2 regions of the Oceanobacillus caeni genome follow, and region 1 is predicted to be linked to the other one. Evidence: predicted binding sites of a transcription regulator. Region 1 holds the regulator's gene; the other holds the start of a gene.

Region 1 (15,787 bases):
CCAACACGTTCCATCGCTTCTGCAATTAATTGACCTACTTCATCATCAGCTGAAGAAATAGCAGCAACTTGTGCAATTTCTTCTTTGCTGTTAACGGAAGAAGAAATATTGTGTAATTCTTCTACTGCAGTTGCGACTGCTTTTTCAATACCGCGACGAATTCCTACTGGGTTTGCACCAGAAGTTACGTTTTTAAGACCTTCACGAATCATTGCTTGTGCTAGAACAGTAGCAGTTGTTGTACCGTCACCAGCAACATCATTTGTTTTAGATGCTACTTCAGATACTAGCTGAGCACCCATGTTTTCGAATGCATCTTCTAGTTCGATTTCTTTAGCAATCGTAACACCATCATTTGTAATTAGAGGTGAACCGAATTTTTTATCAAGAACAACGTTACGACCTTTTGGCCCTAAAGTTACTTTTACAGCATTAGCTAATGTGTCTACACCACGTAGCATTGCGCGACGTCCGTCTTCATTAAACTTAATTTCTTTAGCCATGAAACATCCTCCTTAAATTGATTTAAGTATTTTTATAAGATCTCAACTTATTCGACGATAGCTAAGATATCACTTTCACGTAAAATTAAGTATTCAGTACCTTCGTATTTAACTTCTGTACCAGCAAATTTAGAGAAGATAATTTGGTTACCTTCAGCTACTTCAAGGGGTACTCTTTCACCATTATCTAAAACACGACCAGTACCAACCGCCACAACTTTACCTTCTTGCGGTTTTTCTTTCGCTGAGTCTGGAAGTACGATACCGCTTGCAGTCTTTTCTTCTTGTTCAACAAGCTCGATAATAACACGATCTCCTAGTGGTTTAATCATGTACATTAGCCTCCTTGACTATTCCATTTTTTATTTTACATTTATTTATTAGCACTCACCATTAACGAGTGCTAATCACAATTAATATAATAATGAATTCCTAAAAAAAATGCAAGCATTGTTCATTAAAAAATTATATATTTTTATAAACAGAAGCACCTCTTACTATAGTAAACAAAATACCTATGTTAAAATAACAACTATGTGAAGAAACATGTAAATTTTTCTCTATAAAAATGAACTTTCTCATTATACCTATTAAAGGTCGTTCATATACTTATACTAACACCATCGCTATACTTAATTAAAAGGAGTCGTTTTATATTGCCTAAAAGATATTGGTATATCATTTTGACGTATATTATTACACAATTATCAAGCTTCCCCGCTGCACTAATTGCCCTAAATTACTTTCCGAATTCCTATACGGAAATAGTGATTTATTGGAGTATTATCAGTTTCTGTTTAGCATTACTTATTACACTCTTGCTTCTTAAAACAGATATGAAAATGCCACTTCACCGGGAAGCTTCCACAACTAGTAATATCATTTTGTGGTCGGTCATCGGTTATTTCTTGGCATATTTTGTACAAGTGCTTGCATCGTTAATTGAAATGAAAGTTTTAGGTATTTCAACAGGGTCTAGCAATACACAGAATATTATGGATATTTCTAGAACCATTCCCTTGTTTATGATTATACCTGCCATTATTGCTCCAATTCTAGAAGAAGTTATTTTTAGAAAAATTATTTTTGGAAGTTTATACAAAAGGCTGAACTTTTTTATCTCAGCGCTTCTTTCTGCTTTTATTTTCGGAGTAATTCATGGAGAGTTTCAACATATACTTATCTATTCATCCATGGGGTTTGTGTTTGCCTATTTATATGTAAAAACAAAGCGAATTTTAACACCAATCATTGTTCATGCTGCTTTAAATACAACGACCGTCATTGCCCAATATTCCTTAACACCCGAGGAAATTCAACGGCAGCTTGACCAATTGCAAATGATTTTTCTAGGATAATAAAGAAGGAGTAGCGAATCCGCTACTCCTTCTACTCTTTCTCTAATGGATAATGTTTTAAGAAATATACAAGTGATTGTAATTCAACCGCTAAATCAATATGATGAACACGAACATGACTTGGAACCGTGATTCTTGCAGGAGTGAAATTTAAAATTCCATTCACACCTAGATTAACTAATTTCTCCGCAATTTCCTCGGCTTCTGAAGCGGGTACTGTCAAAATTACAACACGAATATTTTCTAACTCTTCCTCTAAATCGCTTACATGAAAGATAGGTACACCGTCAATATCTTTTCCAACCTTCGATGAATCTGCATCAAATGCCTTTGTAATACGTATATTATTATTTTTCAAGAAACTATATTTTAAAAACGCTGTACCTAAGTTACCCGCACCTATCAATGCTACTTCTGTTACTTCATGTTGATCTAATGTACTTCGAAAAAAGCCCAACAAGTATTCTACGTTATATCCATAACCTTTTTTACCTAGAGCTCCAAAGTAAGAAAAGTCTCTACGGATTGTTGCAGAATCAACCTTTACCGCTTCACTCAGTTCTTTTGAGGAGACGCGTCTTTTTCCCTGCTGATTCAAATTATTTAGAAAACGATAATACAATGGCAGGCGTTTTGCAGTAGCTTGTGGTATTTTGTTTTGATCCATTGCTTTTCCTCTCTTCAATTCATAATCATCTATTCTATAGTCTCTTTCATTTTAGCAGAATTACAACAAAAAGTCGTGATGTTTTTCACAAATTAATTATGTTGCTTCTATATTTGTAGGTAAGGTAGAATGAAAGATATTGAGGTGAAATCACAATGATACTGATGCAACTGAATGGACTATCGAAATCCTTTGGTGCAGAAGAAATTCTGTCCAATATTAAAATAGAAATTAAAGATAAGGAACGTATCGCCATTGTCGGAAGAAATGGTGCTGGAAAGTCGACGCTATTGAAAATAATGGCTGGCGAACTTTCCTATGATGAAGGTGAGTTAATTAAACCTAAAGATGTAACGATTGGCTATCTTTCCCAGCATATGGCTTTAGAATCTGGAAAAACCATATGGGATGAAATGCTTGAAGTTTTTAACCCATTATTAGAACAGGAAAAACAGTTAAGATTAGTAGAAAAGAAGATGGAACAAGTAACAGATTTTACTAGTGAAGCTTATAACAATTTATTGAAAGAATATGATCGGTTACAAGTTGATTTTCAAACAAACGGTGGATACACATATGAATCTGACATTAAAGCCGTATTAAACGGATTAAACTTCCAAGATTATGACTATGATACACTAATCACCGATCTAAGTGGTGGTCAAAAGACAAGGCTAGCATTAGGTAAATTACTACTCTTAAAACCACAATTACTTATACTAGATGAGCCAACCAACCATTTAGATATTGACACTCTTTCATGGCTAGAAGTTTATTTAAATAGTTATCCCGGAGCCGTAGTCATTGTATCCCATGACCGCTATTTCTTGGATAAAACCGTCTCCATTGTTTATGAAATTTCTCGACATAAAACGAAGAAATATTATGGTTCCTATAGTAAATATCTGGATCAAAAAAGCCAGGAATATGAGCAAGCTTTAAAAGCATTTGAAAAGCAACAAACTGAAATCAAAAAAATGGAGGATTTTATCCAGCGAAATATTGTACGAGCATCCACAACGAAACGGGCCCAAAGTAGAAGAAAACAACTTGAAAAGATGGAACGAATAGACAGACCTCTTGGTGATGAATCATCAGCTTCTTTTTCCTTCCAAATCACAAAAAGAAGTGGGAATGATGTACTTAAAATTAAAAATCTCGCTTTTCGTTATGACGGAGAAAATGAGAATTTATTTTCCAATATTAATTTGGATGTCAATCACGGGGAGAGAATTGCAGTTGTTGGTCCAAATGGGGTTGGTAAAACAACTTTGCTCAAAATCATTTTAGGCAAATTAAAAAAATCCTCTGGTGATATCCAAATCGGAACAGGCGTACAAATTGGGTACTATGATCAGGAACAAGCGGAATTGTCCTCAACCAAAACCGTTTTAAATGAGCTGTGGGATGAATACCCAACGATTAATGAAAAAGACATCCGAACGGTTCTAGGAAACTTCTTATTTAGTGGGGACGATGTGTTAAAACCAGTACAAGCATTAAGTGGAGGAGAAAAAGCACGCCTCGCCCTTGCTAAGCTTATGATGCAAAAAGCTAATCTCCTTATTCTTGATGAACCAACTAACCACTTAGATATCGACAGCAAAGAAGTTCTAGAAGCTGCGTTAACTGATTTTCCGGGAACCATTATTTTTGTTTCGCATGACCGCTATTTTATTAATAAAATAACGGATCAAGTTGCTGAAATGAACCGTGACGGGATTTCTGTCTATCTTGGTGATTACGACTACTATTTAGAAAAGAAAGCTGAAGAAGCTGAACACAAGCGATTAGAACAGGAAAAACAACCGATTCAGAACACAGAAGATAAAAAGCGGAATTTTAAATTAGATAAGCAGCAGCAAAGTTTATTGCGAAAAAAACAAAGAAGAATTACAGAATTAGAGGAACTCATCGACTCATTAGAACTAAAAATATCCGAAATAGAGGAAAAAATGGCGGAACCAGAAATCTTCCAAGACCACGAAAAATCCTTTGAATTAAACGAAAAAATGATAGCATTAAAAAATAACGTTGAAGAATATATGGAAGAATGGACGACATTACAAGAAGAAATATAAAAAGACGGTGGTATGTAATAAAGATACCACCGTCTTTTTATTTAGCTCCAACACTATTTTTATTAAGTAAGAAAATATATAAATTTAGCTTATTTAGATCTTGTCTTAAGAAACGGGCGCTTCCGCCTTTGCTTATTTGAACAAATAATCATTTTGAATCGTTTGTTCCACAGATATTCGATAGATCACAGACAGTCCTATCATTGTGGATAAAACCGAACTTCCTCCATAACTTATTAACAACAATGGAATACCGGTAATCGGCATAATCCCTAATGTCATTCCAATATTTTGAAAGACATGAATGAGAATTAAACTAAGGATTCCAAAGCTGTAATAAGAACCAAATGAAGAATGCTTGTTTATATTTAAACCTAACGTAACCAACTTATACAAAAGAATAAAGTATAGGAAAATAACAAGTGCACTACCAATAAATCCAAAGCTTTCCCCTATCACAGAAAAAATAAAGTCCGTCTGCGCTTCGGAATAATAAACTTCTATACCATTCAGTCCTTTACCCATTAACTGTCCTGAACCCAAGGCCATATGAGCACGATCAAAATGCCAATTTGCATCACTACTCGTTTGCGTAGGATCAAACCAGGTAAGAATACGGTTTACTTGATATTGTTGAATTCCTATCACTTCTTGTGCAATATCCGGGAATTTTATAATAAACCAGAGCAATGACCCGCCGGCTGCAGCTCCTGCGCCAATTAAACTCAAAATAATTTTCCAACTAATACCGGAAAGGATAATCATCATACCTAATATGAACAAGTACACCATTGCTGTCCCGAAGTCTGGTTGCTCCATAATCAAAAAAACAGGAATAGCGGTAACGACAATTAACTTTAACAGTAACATAAAATCCGTTTTTAAATTACTAGCTTCATATTTTTCTTTATGATGACTAGTGACTCGTGCAAGATATAAAATCGTCGTGATTTTCACGAATTCTCCGGGTTGTAAAGATAGCCCTGGTAGCGTGAACCAAGCTTTTGCTCCATTTACAGGCTTAGCTATGGAATCTGGACTTATTAATAATAAAGCCAGAATAGCAACTCCACCAATATAAATATATAGACTTGCTTTATAAATCTGTTCTAAATCAAAATACTGTACTGCTGCTACTATTAATGCACCGATTGTAAACCAAACAACTTGTTTAAGAACAAAATTTTCTCCACCATACTGTTCAAGTTGTTGTGCATTATAAATTGCTAATAAACTAACACAGACAAATAGGATAAATAACATAATTAAATCTGTCTGCATATAATAAGATTGTTTCTTATTCATTTAACAATCACCAAATTTCTAATCTAAATCGAATTATAGTACAAGTTACTAGACGAAAATGACAGTAAAAAGATTTCACTCCCATTACGTTTGTGGATAACTACCTTTCAAAGGATGACAATTCACTTATCCACAAGAGGAAATCTCAAAATTCCCTGTAATATCTAATTGTGAACATGTTTATACACATTATCCACAAAATCAACCGATGTTACCCACAAAGGTTATTCACACACAAAGTGCTTTTATACTAAGTTTTACACAACTTTTCCACAATATTGTTGATAACTCGTTTTATTTTAATAACAAGGAAGCATTAGCGTTTAAATCGAGACCTGCGCGTTTTCCATTCCAGTAATTAATCGTTCCAGCTGCTGCAATCATTGCTGCATTATCCGTACATAACGATAATGGAGGAACATATAAAGGGATATCCGTTTCGGAAAAAGCATTCGCCAAAGCTGTTCTTAACCCTTTATTTGCTGCAACGCCTCCTGCAACAATTACCTGTTTTACCTTGTATTCCTTTGCTGCTCTTAACGTCTTCTTGGTAAGTACTTCTACTACACTTGCCTGAAAACTAGCAGCGATATCTTCGTCTTTTAACATTTCACCACGTTGTTTGGCATTGTGGATTTTGTTAATAACTGCTGATTTCAATCCACTAAAACTAAAATCATAACTTCCATCTTCCAACCAAGCACGTGGAAAATCAATTGTCTCTTTTCCTTCATGTGCTAATCGATCAATGTGTGGACCACCTGGATAGGGAAGTCCTAGCATACGCGCTACTTTATCATAAGCTTCACCAGCAGCATCGTCACGAGTTTCTCCAATAACTTCATATTGTCCATGCTCTTTCATAATGACAAGCTCTGTATGTCCACCAGAAACAATTAATGCTAATAGAGGGAAATCAAACTCCTGTTCCAAACGATTTGCGTATATATGACCAGCTATGTGATGCACACCAACTAAAGGTTTTTGTTTTGCAAAAGCCAAAGCCTTAGCTGAATTTACCCCTACTAACAAAGCCCCTACTAGCCCTGGACCTTCTGTAACAGCAATTGCATCAATTTCATTCCAAGTAATCTGTCCTTCATCAAATGCTTGTTCTAACACTAGTGTCATTTGTTCTACATGGTGCCTGGAGGCAATTTCAGGTACAACTCCTCCAAATCTCTTATGACTTTCAATTTGAGAAGAAACAACGTTAGAAATAATCTCCGTCCCATTTTTCACAATGGCAACGGCTGTTTCATCACAACTTGTCTCAATTCCTAATATAATTGTGTCTTTACTCATACTATATTCACCCACATGACAATAGCATCTTCTCCGCTATCCGTATAATAATTTTTCCGAATCCCACCGGGTACTAAGCCAAACTTACGGTATAACTTTTGTGCAGCTATATTGGACACACGTACTTCAAGAGAAAGTCTCTTCACCTGGACACTTTGAAGCCATTGCATGACAAATTTGAATAGTTTTTCACCTAGTTTTTTACCTCTATACTCCGGTAGAATAGCAAGATTTGTAATTTGTGCATCGTCTATCACAATCCACATTCCTACAAACCCGACAATTTTCTTATCTATCTCCATAACATAGTAATACGCATGTTCATTATCTATTAATTCCTTATAAAAGATATCTGTTGTCCATGGTGTCGTAAAGGATGCTTTTTCCACTTCCATTACCTGCTCCACATCAGCAAATATCATTTCTCGAATAACCAATTCTGCCATTTTTACTTATTTTCCTTTTGCGCTTGTAGCCATTTGGCCTCAGCCTCTGCCAATCTTAAATAGTTTGGTGTTAATGTATGGGTCTGATCCGCTTCTTTATATAACCCAGCTAAACCTAAGAATCCTGGATTCGCTATATGAAAAGGCCCTTCTGGAATGATTGCTAAATCTCCTAAAACACGATGAATACTATCCTTATGTTTGATTATATCAGGACTCAAACATAATACCTTTTTATGATCTTCTTTTAACTTCAATAAAGCATCTTCCATTGATAAATTCTTTTCTTCATATACTAATCTCAACCTAGAACCTTGGGATTGATAAATACCCGTATAAACCAACCCCCGCCTAGCATCAAAAAATGGGAATACATATCCATCAAAAAATCTTCCTTGATAGGCAAGTACTTCCAAACTTGAGACACCTACTACAGGAATTCCCAAAGCCCAAGCCATTGATTTAGCTATGGAAAGCCCAATACGAACTCCAGTATAAGAACCTGGACCTTTAGCTACGACAATTTTATCTAATTGATCTGGTGTTAGTGAGACTTCCGTCATCAATTTCTCAACGGCAGGCATTAGGCGAACGGAGTGATTCTTTGCTATATTCGTAACCATTTCTCCAATTATCTCATCATCTTTTAATAGAGCAACACCCATTGCTTGATTAGACGTATCAATTGCAAGAACGTTCATATATTGTAACTCCTAACTCATCAATTCATTAATGATAGATTCAAAATGGGAACCATTCGACAAAAACTCTAAAATCCTCGAATCCCCATTATATTTTATTCTTATATCAAGTCGATCTGTCGGTAAATATTCCTCGATAAATTGAGCCCATTCAACAACAGACACGCCATTACCATTGAAATATTCGTCAAATCCAATATCCTCATCGGAATCTTCTAATCGATACACATCCATGTGATACAATGGTAGCCTACCCTCATATTCCTTCACAATGGTAAAAGTTGGGCTATTGACTGTACGTTTTACCCCTAAGCCTTTTGCAATTCCTTTGGTGAATGTTGTCTTTCCAGCCCCTAGGTCACCTTCAAGTGTTAAAACATCGCCTGCTTCAAGTAAAGAAGCCAATCTTTCTCCTATTAATTTAGTTTCTTCCGCACTATTCGAAACCATTTGGTGTTTACTCACTTATTCACCTACTTTTTATACCTTAGCTCTATCTCAAGAACTTAAACTATTTTATTCAAACTACCCTAATGATAGCAAAAAGAATAAGAAAAGAAAAAATTAATGTGGCAAAGTAAGGAATTTTAATACCGATTTATTATGTTTTTCAGTGTGTATAAAAATAGCTTAATTATTTATTTTGAATACTAAAAAACACATGATTTTATGATTAAATCATGTGTATTTAAAAGTAATCTTATTTAAAAATGGCGGTCATTTCCTTTATAGTAAATTTCCGCTACAAGAGAATATTCATAAAGATGAGTCGTTTAATCATACTTGATTCCTAATTAGCTTACGAAGTTAATTGGAATATTTTGGTTGCGGGGATAGGATTTGAACCTATGACCTTCGGGTTATGAGCCCGACGAGCTACCAGACTGCTCCACCCCGCGATATGAGAGATATTTTATGATATGCATGTCCTTAAAGATACCATGTGCTTATGAGGTTACTCATACACAACCCTAATCAAATAGGACCAATATAATATACCATATTGCTTACTGTTCTGTCAATAAAGTTTTTAGAATCAAACTGATGATACCAATTTCTATTAACTTTAACCAATCTTAACACATTATCCACTTTCCGTTAATATTCCACCGCTATAATGAAGATAACAAAAAATAAGGAGAGGATAATTTTGAGAATTGCTATTTTTGGAGATTTACATTACCCATCTATGATTCATAAAGATAAGGAGGTAAAAGAAGCTAGAGATGAATTTTATGCTAAATTTCTTCAATCCTTTTTTGAAATTAAAGCAGATTACTATGTTTCCCTCGGTGATTTAACCAACTTTGGAAAAGATGACGAATGGCATGAAGTCTATGAAATCATTCGAAAATACGATAAACCATTTATTCACACTTTTGGCAATCATGATTTATACGGTATTCCAAGAGTAGAGGCATTAAACATTTCCAATATGAAACAAAATATTTCGATTGAGACCGATCAAGTAAACCTTATCTCCTTAGAAACGGCCCGTGATCACAATCATGAAGACCATAGCGGTTACTTAAGCGACGAGCAGTTAGAATGGTTGGAAGATGAACTTGTACAAAGTGAGGAAAAACTTGTAGTTATCTTGGCCCACCATCCGGTTTACGACACAACAGCAAATTCGAATTATCCATACCTATCAATCGTACCTGAAGTACCCATTATTAATATTTTACGTAAAAAGAAAGGGAACGGAATTTATATAAATGGCCATAATCACAAAGATTCGATTGAAACGATAGATAACTGGACCTTTGTTCAAACAAGTGCTGTACTAGATGATCAAAGTATCCGCTTATTGGAAATAGATGATAAAGAAATATCCATTCAATCTATTCATATAGGGAACTCAGAACTAAGGGGACTTGCGGAAATAATCGGTTCAAACATGAATCATTTTCAATTGAATCCTCTAGGTATTGGCACCACACCAAACCGGGAAAAAATAATTAGGAAAACTTTATATGTCTAAGATAAACCAAGGCCCCTACTCGGTGCCTTGGTTTTTTAGAAAAGATTAGATCTTAGCGACTACAAAGTTATTTAGAAAAAAGTGAGCCTCTTCTCAAAGCCCACTTCCCTTATTCACTTAACCCCTGTATACGTAAATGCCCGAATAATTTGACGTTGTGCAAAGAAAAAAGTAATCAAAATCGGGATAACTAGAATAACGTTACCGGCCATTAAAATATTCCACGCGACACCACCATCCACTTGGCGCAGCTGCGCAATTCCAACAGGAAGGGTACGTGCCCTTTCCGTTGTTGTCATAACAAGTGGCCAGAAATAATCGTTCCAGTGTGTAATAAAATTGAATAGCCCCAATGTAATTAATGTTGGTTTGGCCATTGGCACCATCATTTTCATCATTATTTTAAACTCCGATGAATTGTCCAAACGTGCCGCTTCTAATAATTCTTCCGGAACTTGCTTAAACGTTTGGCGCAACATGAAAATCCCGAATGCACTTGTCGCAAATGGCAAGATTAATCCCCATAAGGTATCAAGAAGCCGCCATTCACTTAAATTTAAAAACACAGGCAAGAAAATAAGTTGAGCAGGAATCATCATAGTCACCATAACTAACCCAAACAAGATATTTTTGCAGCGAAATTCATACCTTGCAAATGCATATGCAGCAGGAATTACCGTAATAAATTGCAACATTAAAATACCAACCGAAACAATGACACTATTTATAAAATATTGCAGAAATGGCCCGGAATTCCATGCTTCCATGAAGTTTTCCCATATAAGTTCATCTGGAAGCCATTTTGGTGGAAAAATCATCGTTTCTCCTAATGTTTTTAAACTTGTGGAAATCATCCAGATAAACGGCATAGCGAAGATAATAACGACCACAATCAAACCAATCACATTCAATATTTTTATAGGTAAGGATGTTTTCAACGTATACATTCCCTTCTATTGATAATGAACTCTTTTACCTAGAACTTTAAAATAAATCAATGTAACAATGCTTAGAATGACTAATAATATCACACCAGCTGCAGAAGCATAGCCAATTTTAAAGAAGATAAAACCATTTTCATATATGTAGTACACAAGGGTATTCGTTGAGTTAAGCGGTCCACCCTTTGTAATAATGCTGATCGTTTCAAACACCTTAATGGAGTCCAAAATACCAATAATTGTTAGGAAAAATATGCTTGGCGATAACATGGGAAACGTAATTTTCGTAAATCGTCGAAAGCTACTAGTTTGATCCAAGGCAGCCGCTTCATATAAATGTTTTGGAATACTTTGTAATCCTGCAATAATAATTAAAGTATAGTACCCAATATTTTTCCACACCGCGATAATAATAAGTGAAGCTAAAGCTGTATTTGGATCCGTTAGCCATGGCACTTTATCCATCCCAACCAAACTTAAAATCCAGTTTAGTAAACCATAGTCCGCATCCATAATCCACATCCACAGCATCGCAATCGATACAAGGGAAATAATATGTGGACTGAAAACCGCACCTTGAACAAAGCTGTACATCCAGCCTCGCCTGTTTAACCAAATAGACATAAGGAGCGCAATACTAATTGAAAACAACACCGTGAAAAAGGTGTACATCAACGTATTGCGAATTACTTGCAAAAACATCGGATCCGATAGCAATGCTTTGAAATTTTCAAGGCCAACAAATGTTTTATCAGGACTAATGAAATTCCAATCATGAAAGCTTAAATAAATCATGTAAAAAATCGGTTGAATGAAAAATACTAAAAAAACGATGATTGCGGGCGTGATTAAAAGGTATGGGCGCCACTTCGCTACTTTCATATGAGCACCTCTCCCCTAACCTCTTTACCCATACTTTCAAAAGGAAGTTCATCCACATAAACCCGATTACCCTGTGTGTCAAAGTAATACAATTTATCAAATGGAATGGTGACATGAATTTTTTCTGTATTCATTAATGGGTTGTTAAAGCTTTTTACTTGAAACTGCCCTGCATCGCTATTCACCAAATACAATGTTTCAGATCCCAGTGTTTCTATTGTCAACAATTCACAAGGTAGATGTATTCCGGAAGTCGTTTCCTCTGCTGTTTGTATTTCCACATGTTCCGGCCTAAAACCAATGTAAAAAATTCGCTCATCGATTATCTTTCCAAGTTTTCCTTCTAACATTGCGATTGATATAACATTCATTGCTGGTGTACCGATAAATTGCGCTACAAATTGGTTTGCCGGATTATGATACACTTCCATCGGTGCTGCCTGCTGCATAATGTGACCTTTATTTAAAATAACAATCTCATCTCCCATCGACATTGCTTCCACTTGATCATGAGTCACATAAATAAAAGTAGTTCCTAAGCGTTTGTGTAATTGGATTAACTCCGTCCGCATTTGCCCCCGTAATTTCGCATCTAAATTAGATAATGGTTCATCAAAAATAAAGACATTTGGCTTTTTTACCATTGCTCGAGCTAATGCTACACGTTGACGCTGTCCACCAGACAAGTTTTGTGGCTTTTTATCTAAATACTCGGTAAGGTCCACAATCTCCACGATTTCATCTACCATCTTTTTCCGCTCTGCTTTTGGTATTTTCATATTTTCCAGGCCAAATTCGATGTTCCCTTGCACCGTCATCGTTGGGTATAATGCATAGTTTTGAAAAACCATGGAAATTCCTCTTTTCCCAGGCGCCACTTCATTCACTAAATGATTGCCAATCCAAATTTCACCAGAAGTAACTTCCTCCAAACCAGCGATAAGTCGTAGTGTCGTAGATTTCCCACATCCTGAAGGACCAACCAAAACAGTAAACGATCCATCTTGAATTTCCAAATTCATGTCATCCATTACTTTGTTATTCCCATATACTTTCGATACATTTTTTAATTGGATTTTAGCCATGTTATAACCCCTTAACGTTAAATTGATACATAGGAACGTGACACAAAACGCCCGTTCCTATGTGAAACCATTTATTTAATCAAACTTGCTGAACGCTCAGCGGCTTGATCTAACACATCCTGTGCATCTAGGCTTGTATCAAGCATTAAACGTTGAATTTCTTCTATAAGAATTTTTTGTACTTCAGGATATCCTTCAATCATTGGGCGGGCATTTCCATATTGTAATTGGTCTACCGCAACTTTAAATTGCGGTTTTTCCTCATAGAGCTCTTGCATCGTATCAGATTCCACAGAAGAAAGTCTGCTTGGCAAATATCCAGTGTAGCTACTTGCATAAGCGGTCTGTTCTGGAGCAGTCATAAATTTAATGAACTCCCATGCAGCTTGTTGTTTTTTCTCATCCAATCCAGAAGTCATAACTAAATTCGCTCCACCAGTTGGGACACTACGTTTTTCATTTTCAGGGAACATAATCGTTTCTAATTTATACCCATTTTCTTCCGCTAGTTGCATCATTAAAGTTAAGTCAGCTGTAGAAGAGAAATACATTCCCGCACGACCAGTAGCAAAATCCTGTCTTGCCATGTCAGCTGCTTGTTGTGGTTCTCCACCTGGAACACGCATCCTTCCCTCTATCACCATTTCCTTCCAAAAATTTAGAGCCTCTACTCCACTTTCTCCGTTAAAAGCAATCTTTCCATTCTTATCGAACATTTCTCCACCAGCTTGAGCAACAAATGCCTCATAGAACCAAATATCTACCGGCATCGAAATCCCAACATGTTCATCATCTGTTAATTTTTCTGCTACTAATTGAAAATCCTCCCAAGTTTGAATAGACTCAGGGTCAATCCCTTTTTCTTCAAACATCGTCTTATTAATATAGACAATAGGAGTACTTCTTAAATAAGGAAGGCCATAGAGCTTGTCATCTACATAAGAGTTCCCCATTAAACCAGGATTAAAATCTTCCATGTTAATTTCTTCCGCATCTTCTTCCACAAATTTTGATAAATCTTGGATCATATCGGATTTTGCAAATGTTTCAATTGAAGAAATTTCATTTTGTGTTACTTCAGGAGCATTACCAGCTGCAAACGCTGCTTGTGTTTTTGATTGTAACTCATCATAGTTACCTTGGAATTCCGCAGTAACATGGATTTCATCCTGCATTTCATTAAATTGTTTCACTAGATTTTCATTGTTTTCCCCAATCTTATCTCCCCATGCATACCAATATGTAATTTCAATTGGGCCATCACGGTCTGAATTAGCTGCCTCACCATCTCCACAAGCCACTAGTAAAAGCATCATCGCAATGAATATTAATAAATACGAAACCTTCTTCATATTCCCATTCCCCCATTGTTTTTAAAATTGGAATTCTAGTTACCGATTAATGAAATGCTTCTCCTCCGTGAATACAATTATTAATGTAACAGATAACTATTAACTAGATTTAAAGTCAATGTTAACTTTTGTTAATAGTAGCTTCTATCTAAAGGTGCGTATTCAAAATGAAGGATGAAAAATTGACTAAGAATATGTTCTAGGGAATGAACGTATAGAACAGATTTTTGCATAGAAGAACGGACATTGCTGAAAATGTCTTTGCAGAAGAAGTTATAGACGGAATACGGTATCCGATTAACAACAGACTTTACGAAAAATATATAATCCTATTATCAACTATCCTGTTATTTTTACCGATATATAAGTTATGGGATAGGTTGCTAATTAAAATCAACCTATTGTTAAACTTTAAGGAGGTATAACAACTAATGGATATAACATCGGTCATTGGTTTAATTTTAGGGATAATTGCAATAGGTATTGGGATGGTACTTAAAGGTGTTGGTTTAGGTGCCTTAGTCAATCCAGCTGCCATCTTAATTATCCTTTTAGGAACGATAGCAGCCGTTACTATTGCCTTTCCACTGAACACTTTAAAAAAGGTACCAGCGCTCTTGAAAATACTATTTACGGAGAATAAGCAAACGGACAATAAAGAATTAATCCAAACGTTTGGAGAGATGGCAGATCAAACTCGTAAAGAAGGACTACTGTCTTTGGAAAGTCAATTAACAAACATGGATGATCCATTTATTAAATCCGGGATTGAACTCGTTGTAGATGGGCAGTCCCCCGACTATATTAAAGAAGTGTTAATAGAAAAAATCGATGCAATGGAAGCAAGGCATGAAGAAGGTGCGGCAATCTTTACGCAAGCAGGAACCTATGCACCAACACTGGGAGTATTAGGAGCCGTAATTGGATTGATTGCTGCATTAGGGGATATGACGGATATTGAGAAGCTAGGCCATGCAATCTCCGCTGCTTTTGTCGCAACATTATTAGGAATTTTTACTGGATATGTCTTATGGCATCCGTTTGCTAATAAATTACGAGAAAAGTCTAAACAAGAAATTCGGCAGAAAGAGCTGATAGTAGAGGGAATTCTATCCGTTGCTAATGGAAACTCTGCGATGATGGTGAGAGATAAATTAGGAGCATTTATCGCAACAAA
Region 2 (4,613 bases), on a different contig from region 1:
AGTTTATGTTAAAATTTAACTATTACTGATGGAGAGAACAAAGATGATGAAAAAAGGTACAGGTGTTATAAAAGAAATACTAAAAGATCATTTTGCAGGATTTTGGGATTTGCACGATAGAAGGTTTCCCGAATCTTATCGTAATGATATAAAAGAAACTGTTGAGAAGACCATCAAGTGTGGTACCCGTGATATGGGCTTTGCACGTTATGAATGCTTAGGTTGTGAAGGTAATTCCTTACCTAAATTTGTATGTTTCACTTGTAAAAGTAGACTCTGTCATCGTTGTGGGAAAAAATATACGGATGATTGGTCGGATAAACAACAGGAAATGATTTTTAATGTACCTCATCGTCATATGGTATTTACTATTCCTCAAGAATTAAGGAATGTGTTCTTTGAAGATCGTAAAAAGCTTAATGAATTAAGTAAACAGGTGGCGGAAGTTTTTCAATATCATAATTATCACAGAAGTAAAAAAAGAGGATTACGCTCGGGTATTATTACAGTAATACATACTTTTGGACGTGATTTAAAATTCAACCCCCATATACATGCATTGGTAACAGAAGGGGCATTAGATAATAAGAAAGAGTGGGTATCAAGTGGATATATTCCATATGAGTACTTAAGGAAATCATGGCAAAAAGTAGTGTTAGATTTAGTGAAAAAATGGTTTCCTGGGAATCAAAAAGTGAATGAATTGGTGAATGATTTATACCAAAGATACCCTAAGGGATTTTATGTAAATGCAGAAAAGAAAATAACAAACGCCAAAGGAGTAGCACGGTACATTGGGCGATATTTAGCACGACCAGCAATTGCGGAATACCGTATCGTAGAATATGACGGAGATACGGTCCATTATTGGTATGAAGATCATCGTACTGGTAAAAGAGTAGATAAAAAGATCCCCGTTTACAGGTTTATATTTGAAATACTACAACACGTCCCTCCTAAGCATTTTCGTATGGTTGGTAGATATGGATTGTATAGTAGAAGATCCCATCGAAAAGCACAACAAATATTAAGTTTATATGCGTTCATGAGGACAAAACAAATTTCATTATTACTGGAGACGAAAAGAAAAAAGAAAACATACCGTCAACGAATGATGGAGTCATTTGAAAACGACCCATTTCAATGTCCACATTGTGGAAGACAAATGGACCTTGTAGGAATATGGCATAGTGATTACGGATGGATTTATTACTACATGGAGGAAGTAGAAAAGGAGAGATGTAAAAAATATGGTATTGTCCAACAAAAAAGGACGGGATAATTCGGCAGAAAACTTAGGGTGGTTAAATGAAGACGATCCCTTTGGTTTGAATGAAGAAATAAAGATGGTGATTTTTAAATGTATTGATTGTAATAAAACCGATGAAGTTCCTGAATATATTATCGGTGAATTTAGTGTGGATAAAAAAGAGGGAGAAGAAGTAGAATTACATTGCCCCTACTGTAATGGCACCATGTTAGAAGCGAGAAATATCCCAAGTGATTAATTCTCACTTGGGACGTGATAAGGCGCGTTAGCGCTTTTGTTCCAAATTTGACCAAAATTTGACAGTGCATAAAGGTGTGATGTTTTTCACAACGCAGGATAAAATGAAATGCTTTAATGTACATAGAAAGAATGAGTATTTTACTGGAGGGATCACAATGGGGAAGAAGCCGTCTCCACTTTGGCAACGACTAAATTATTTAAAACCAAAAGAAACGTATTCTAATAAACATAGTCAATTACAAGAAGGTAATCGAGATTGGGAGAACGTTTATCGCAGAAGGTGGCAACATGATAAAGTCATCCGTTCTACACATGGTGTGAACTGTACTGGTTCATGTAGCTGGAATATTTATGTGAAAGACGGAATTGTTACATGGGAAGGTCAAGCATTGGATTATCCGACGACAGGACCTGACATGCCAGAATTTGAACCCCGCGGTTGCCCTAGAGGGGCCAGTTTTTCTTGGTATATCTATAGTCCATTACGTGTGAAATATCCGTATGTTAGAAAAAGATTACTCGACTTATGGAGAGAAGCTTTAGAAGTACATGACAATCCACTAGAAGCTTGGAAGAGTATTGTAGAAGATAAGGAAAAAGCTAAATCCTATAAGCAAGCAAGAGGAAAAGGCGGATTAGTTCGTGCAGATTGGGAAGAAGTAACGAAACTTATAGCAGCATCTTCTTTATATACTGTTGTGAAATATGGTCCGGACCGAAATGTTGGTTTTTCACCAATTCCAGCGATGTCTATGCTTAGTTACGCATCTGGTAGCCGGTTTATGCATCTACTAGGTGGGCAAATGTTAAGTTTTTATGATTGGTATGCTGATTTACCGCCAGCATCTCCGCAAACTTGGGGAGATCAAACGGATGTTCCTGAAAGCTCAGATTGGTTTAATTCTAGTTATATTATGACATGGGGTTCTAATGTTCCACTAACACGTACACCGGATGCTCACTTTTTAGTTGAGGCAAGGTATAAAGGAACAAAAGTTGTCTCAGTTAGTCCAGACTATGCAGAATCAACAAAATTTGCTGATGACTGGTTATCTGTTAAACAAGGGACAGATGGTGCAGTGGCAATGGCGATGGGGCATGTTATTTTAAATGAATTCTATCATAAAAACATGACTCCTTACTTTGAAGATTACGCTCTGACATATACAGATTTCCCATTTTCCGTTCGATTAAAAAAAGAAAATGGAGCTTTTACTGCAGATCGATTTTTACATGCAAAAGATTTAGGAATTGAATCTGAAAATAATGAATGGAAACCAGCGATGTACAACAGTCTTACTGAAGGATTTTCCATTCCACATGGTACGATGGGCTCTCGTTGGGATGAGAAAGGAAAATGGAATTTAAAACTAATTGATGAAAATACAAATGAAAAAATTAAACCTGTTTTAAGTTTTCTTGGAATGGAAGATGAAGTTGTTCTCGTGAATATGCCATACTTTGATGCGGAAACGAGAAAGGTTTTATCTCGTGCAGTTCCGGTTAAAAAAATAGAAATCCAAGGAAAAACCGAATACATTGCAACTGTTTACGACTTAATGCTAGCGAATTATGGAATTGATCGGGGCATTGGTGGAGAGGTTGCCGCGTCTTATGATGAGGTCGCACCATTTTCACCAGCATGGCAAGAACAAATTACTGGAGTTGATCGAAACTTAGTCATTAAGATTGCTCGCGAATTTGCTCAGAATGCAATAGATACTAAGGGTCGTTCCATGATTATTATGGGAGCCGGAATTAACCACTGGTACCATTCCGATACGATTTACCGTGCCATTGTTAACCTAATACTTATGGTTGGAGCACAAGGTGTGAATGGTGGTGGCTGGGCCCACTATGTAGGGCAGGAAAAATTACGTCCCGTAGAAGGATGGTCTACCATTCAATCTGCAAAAGATTGGACCGGACCGGCGAAATTTCAAAATGGAACTTCTTTCTTCTACTTTGCAACAGATCAATGGCGTTATGAAGAAACACCGATTAGTGAACTTACAAGTGCAACGGTTGAAAAGGCTAGGTATGAACATCCAGCAGATTACAATGTTTTAGCTGCACGGTTAGGATGGTTACCTTCTTATCCTACATTTAATAAAAACGGAATTGATTTATACAATGAAGCCATAGATTCTGGATGTGAAACAACGGAACAAATCGGAAATTATGTTGCAAAACAATTAAAAGAAAAGGAATTACAATTCGCGATTGAAGATCCAGATAATCCGGTGAACTTCCCGAGAAACTTATTTGTTTGGAGAGCAAACTTAATTTCAAGTTCCGGAAAAGGGCATGAATATTTCTTGAAACACTTACTTGGAGCCCAACATGGTGTACTAAATGATGATGAAGACAGTATCCGCCCAGAGGAAATTACATGGCGGCAGGAAGCCCCTGAAGGAAAAGTAGATCTTCTTATTAATCTTGATTTCCGGATGGCAGGGACGGCTTTGTATTCAGATATTATTTTGCCGGCATCTACTTGGTATGAAAAACATGATTTATCCAGTACAGACATGCATCCATTTGTGCACCCATTTAACGCAGCCATCTCATCTCCTTGGGAAGCAAAATCGGACTGGGATATTTTCAAAGCATTAGCTAAAGGTGTTTCTGATTTAGCGGAAGAAATCGATATGGATACGATAAAAGAAATTGTTGCTACACCATTAAATCATGATACGAAAGCAGAAATGGCTCAGCCCTTTGGAGAAATCAAAGATTGGTCTAAAGGCGAATGCGAACCAATTCCAGGTAAAACCATGCCACAAATCCATGTAGTGGAACGAGATTATAAAAATATTTATAACAAAATGATATCTCTTGGTCCTAATATTGCAAAAGGGGCGTATGGCGGTAAAGGAATTAATTGGTCCATGGAAAAAGAATATGAACAAGCAAAACGCACATTTGGCACGATAGATAATGGTTCGATTGCCGATGGTTGTCCTGATATTACGAATGCAAAAGACGCATGTGATGCTGTTTTAATGCTCTCATCAACAACAAATGGAAAAGTTGCTGTCAAAGCGTGGGAAGCTTTAGAAGAAAAAACAAACCTACAATTGAGAGATTTGGCTGAAGAGAG

What was found. Region 1 encodes Rex, which represses fermentation and respiration genes when NADH is low (regulators of the CRP and FNR family bind a similar motif). Its sites were predicted from a motif close to TTGTGAAATATTTCACAA; they were not measured.
Region 2: the regulator Rex is predicted to act here: its motif matches at 1,583-1,600, upstream of ACFQ18_RS04420 (nitrate reductase subunit alpha).

Annotation. Positions count from the first base shown of each region.
Region 1 covers NZ_JBHTKV010000031.1:1,527-17,313, reverse strand. The annotation lists gene groL (chaperonin GroEL) at 1-503, opposite strand, end outside; gene groES (co-chaperone GroES) at 551-835, opposite strand; gene ACFQ18_RS15775 (CPBP family intramembrane glutamic endopeptidase) at 1,160-1,861, shown strand; gene ACFQ18_RS15770 (redox-sensing transcriptional repressor Rex) at 1,893-2,528, opposite strand; gene ACFQ18_RS15765 (ABC transporter ATP-binding protein) at 2,684-4,609, shown strand; gene ACFQ18_RS15760 (FtsW/RodA/SpoVE family cell cycle protein) at 4,742-5,914, opposite strand; gene tsaD (tRNA (adenosine(37)-N6)-threonylcarbamoyltransferase complex transferase subunit TsaD) at 6,209-7,219, opposite strand; gene rimI (ribosomal protein S18-alanine N-acetyltransferase) at 7,216-7,665, opposite strand; gene tsaB (tRNA (adenosine(37)-N6)-threonylcarbamoyltransferase complex dimerization subunit type 1 TsaB) at 7,668-8,366, opposite strand; gene tsaE (tRNA (adenosine(37)-N6)-threonylcarbamoyltransferase complex ATPase subunit type 1 TsaE) at 8,379-8,831, opposite strand; tRNA gene ACFQ18_RS15735 (tRNA-Met) at 9,189-9,265, opposite strand; gene ACFQ18_RS15730 (metallophosphoesterase family protein) at 9,517-10,350, shown strand; gene ACFQ18_RS15725 (carbohydrate ABC transporter permease) at 10,464-11,288, opposite strand; gene ACFQ18_RS15720 (carbohydrate ABC transporter permease) at 11,304-12,173, opposite strand; gene ACFQ18_RS15715 (ABC transporter ATP-binding protein) at 12,170-13,258, opposite strand; gene ACFQ18_RS15710 (ABC transporter substrate-binding protein) at 13,330-14,610, opposite strand; gene motA (flagellar motor stator protein MotA) at 15,042-15,787, shown strand, end outside.
Region 2 covers NZ_JBHTKV010000004.1:2,328-6,940, forward strand. The annotation lists gene ACFQ18_RS04410 (IS91 family transposase) at 44-1,282, shown strand; gene ACFQ18_RS04415 (hypothetical protein) at 1,251-1,508, shown strand; gene ACFQ18_RS04420 (nitrate reductase subunit alpha) at 1,666-4,613, shown strand, end outside.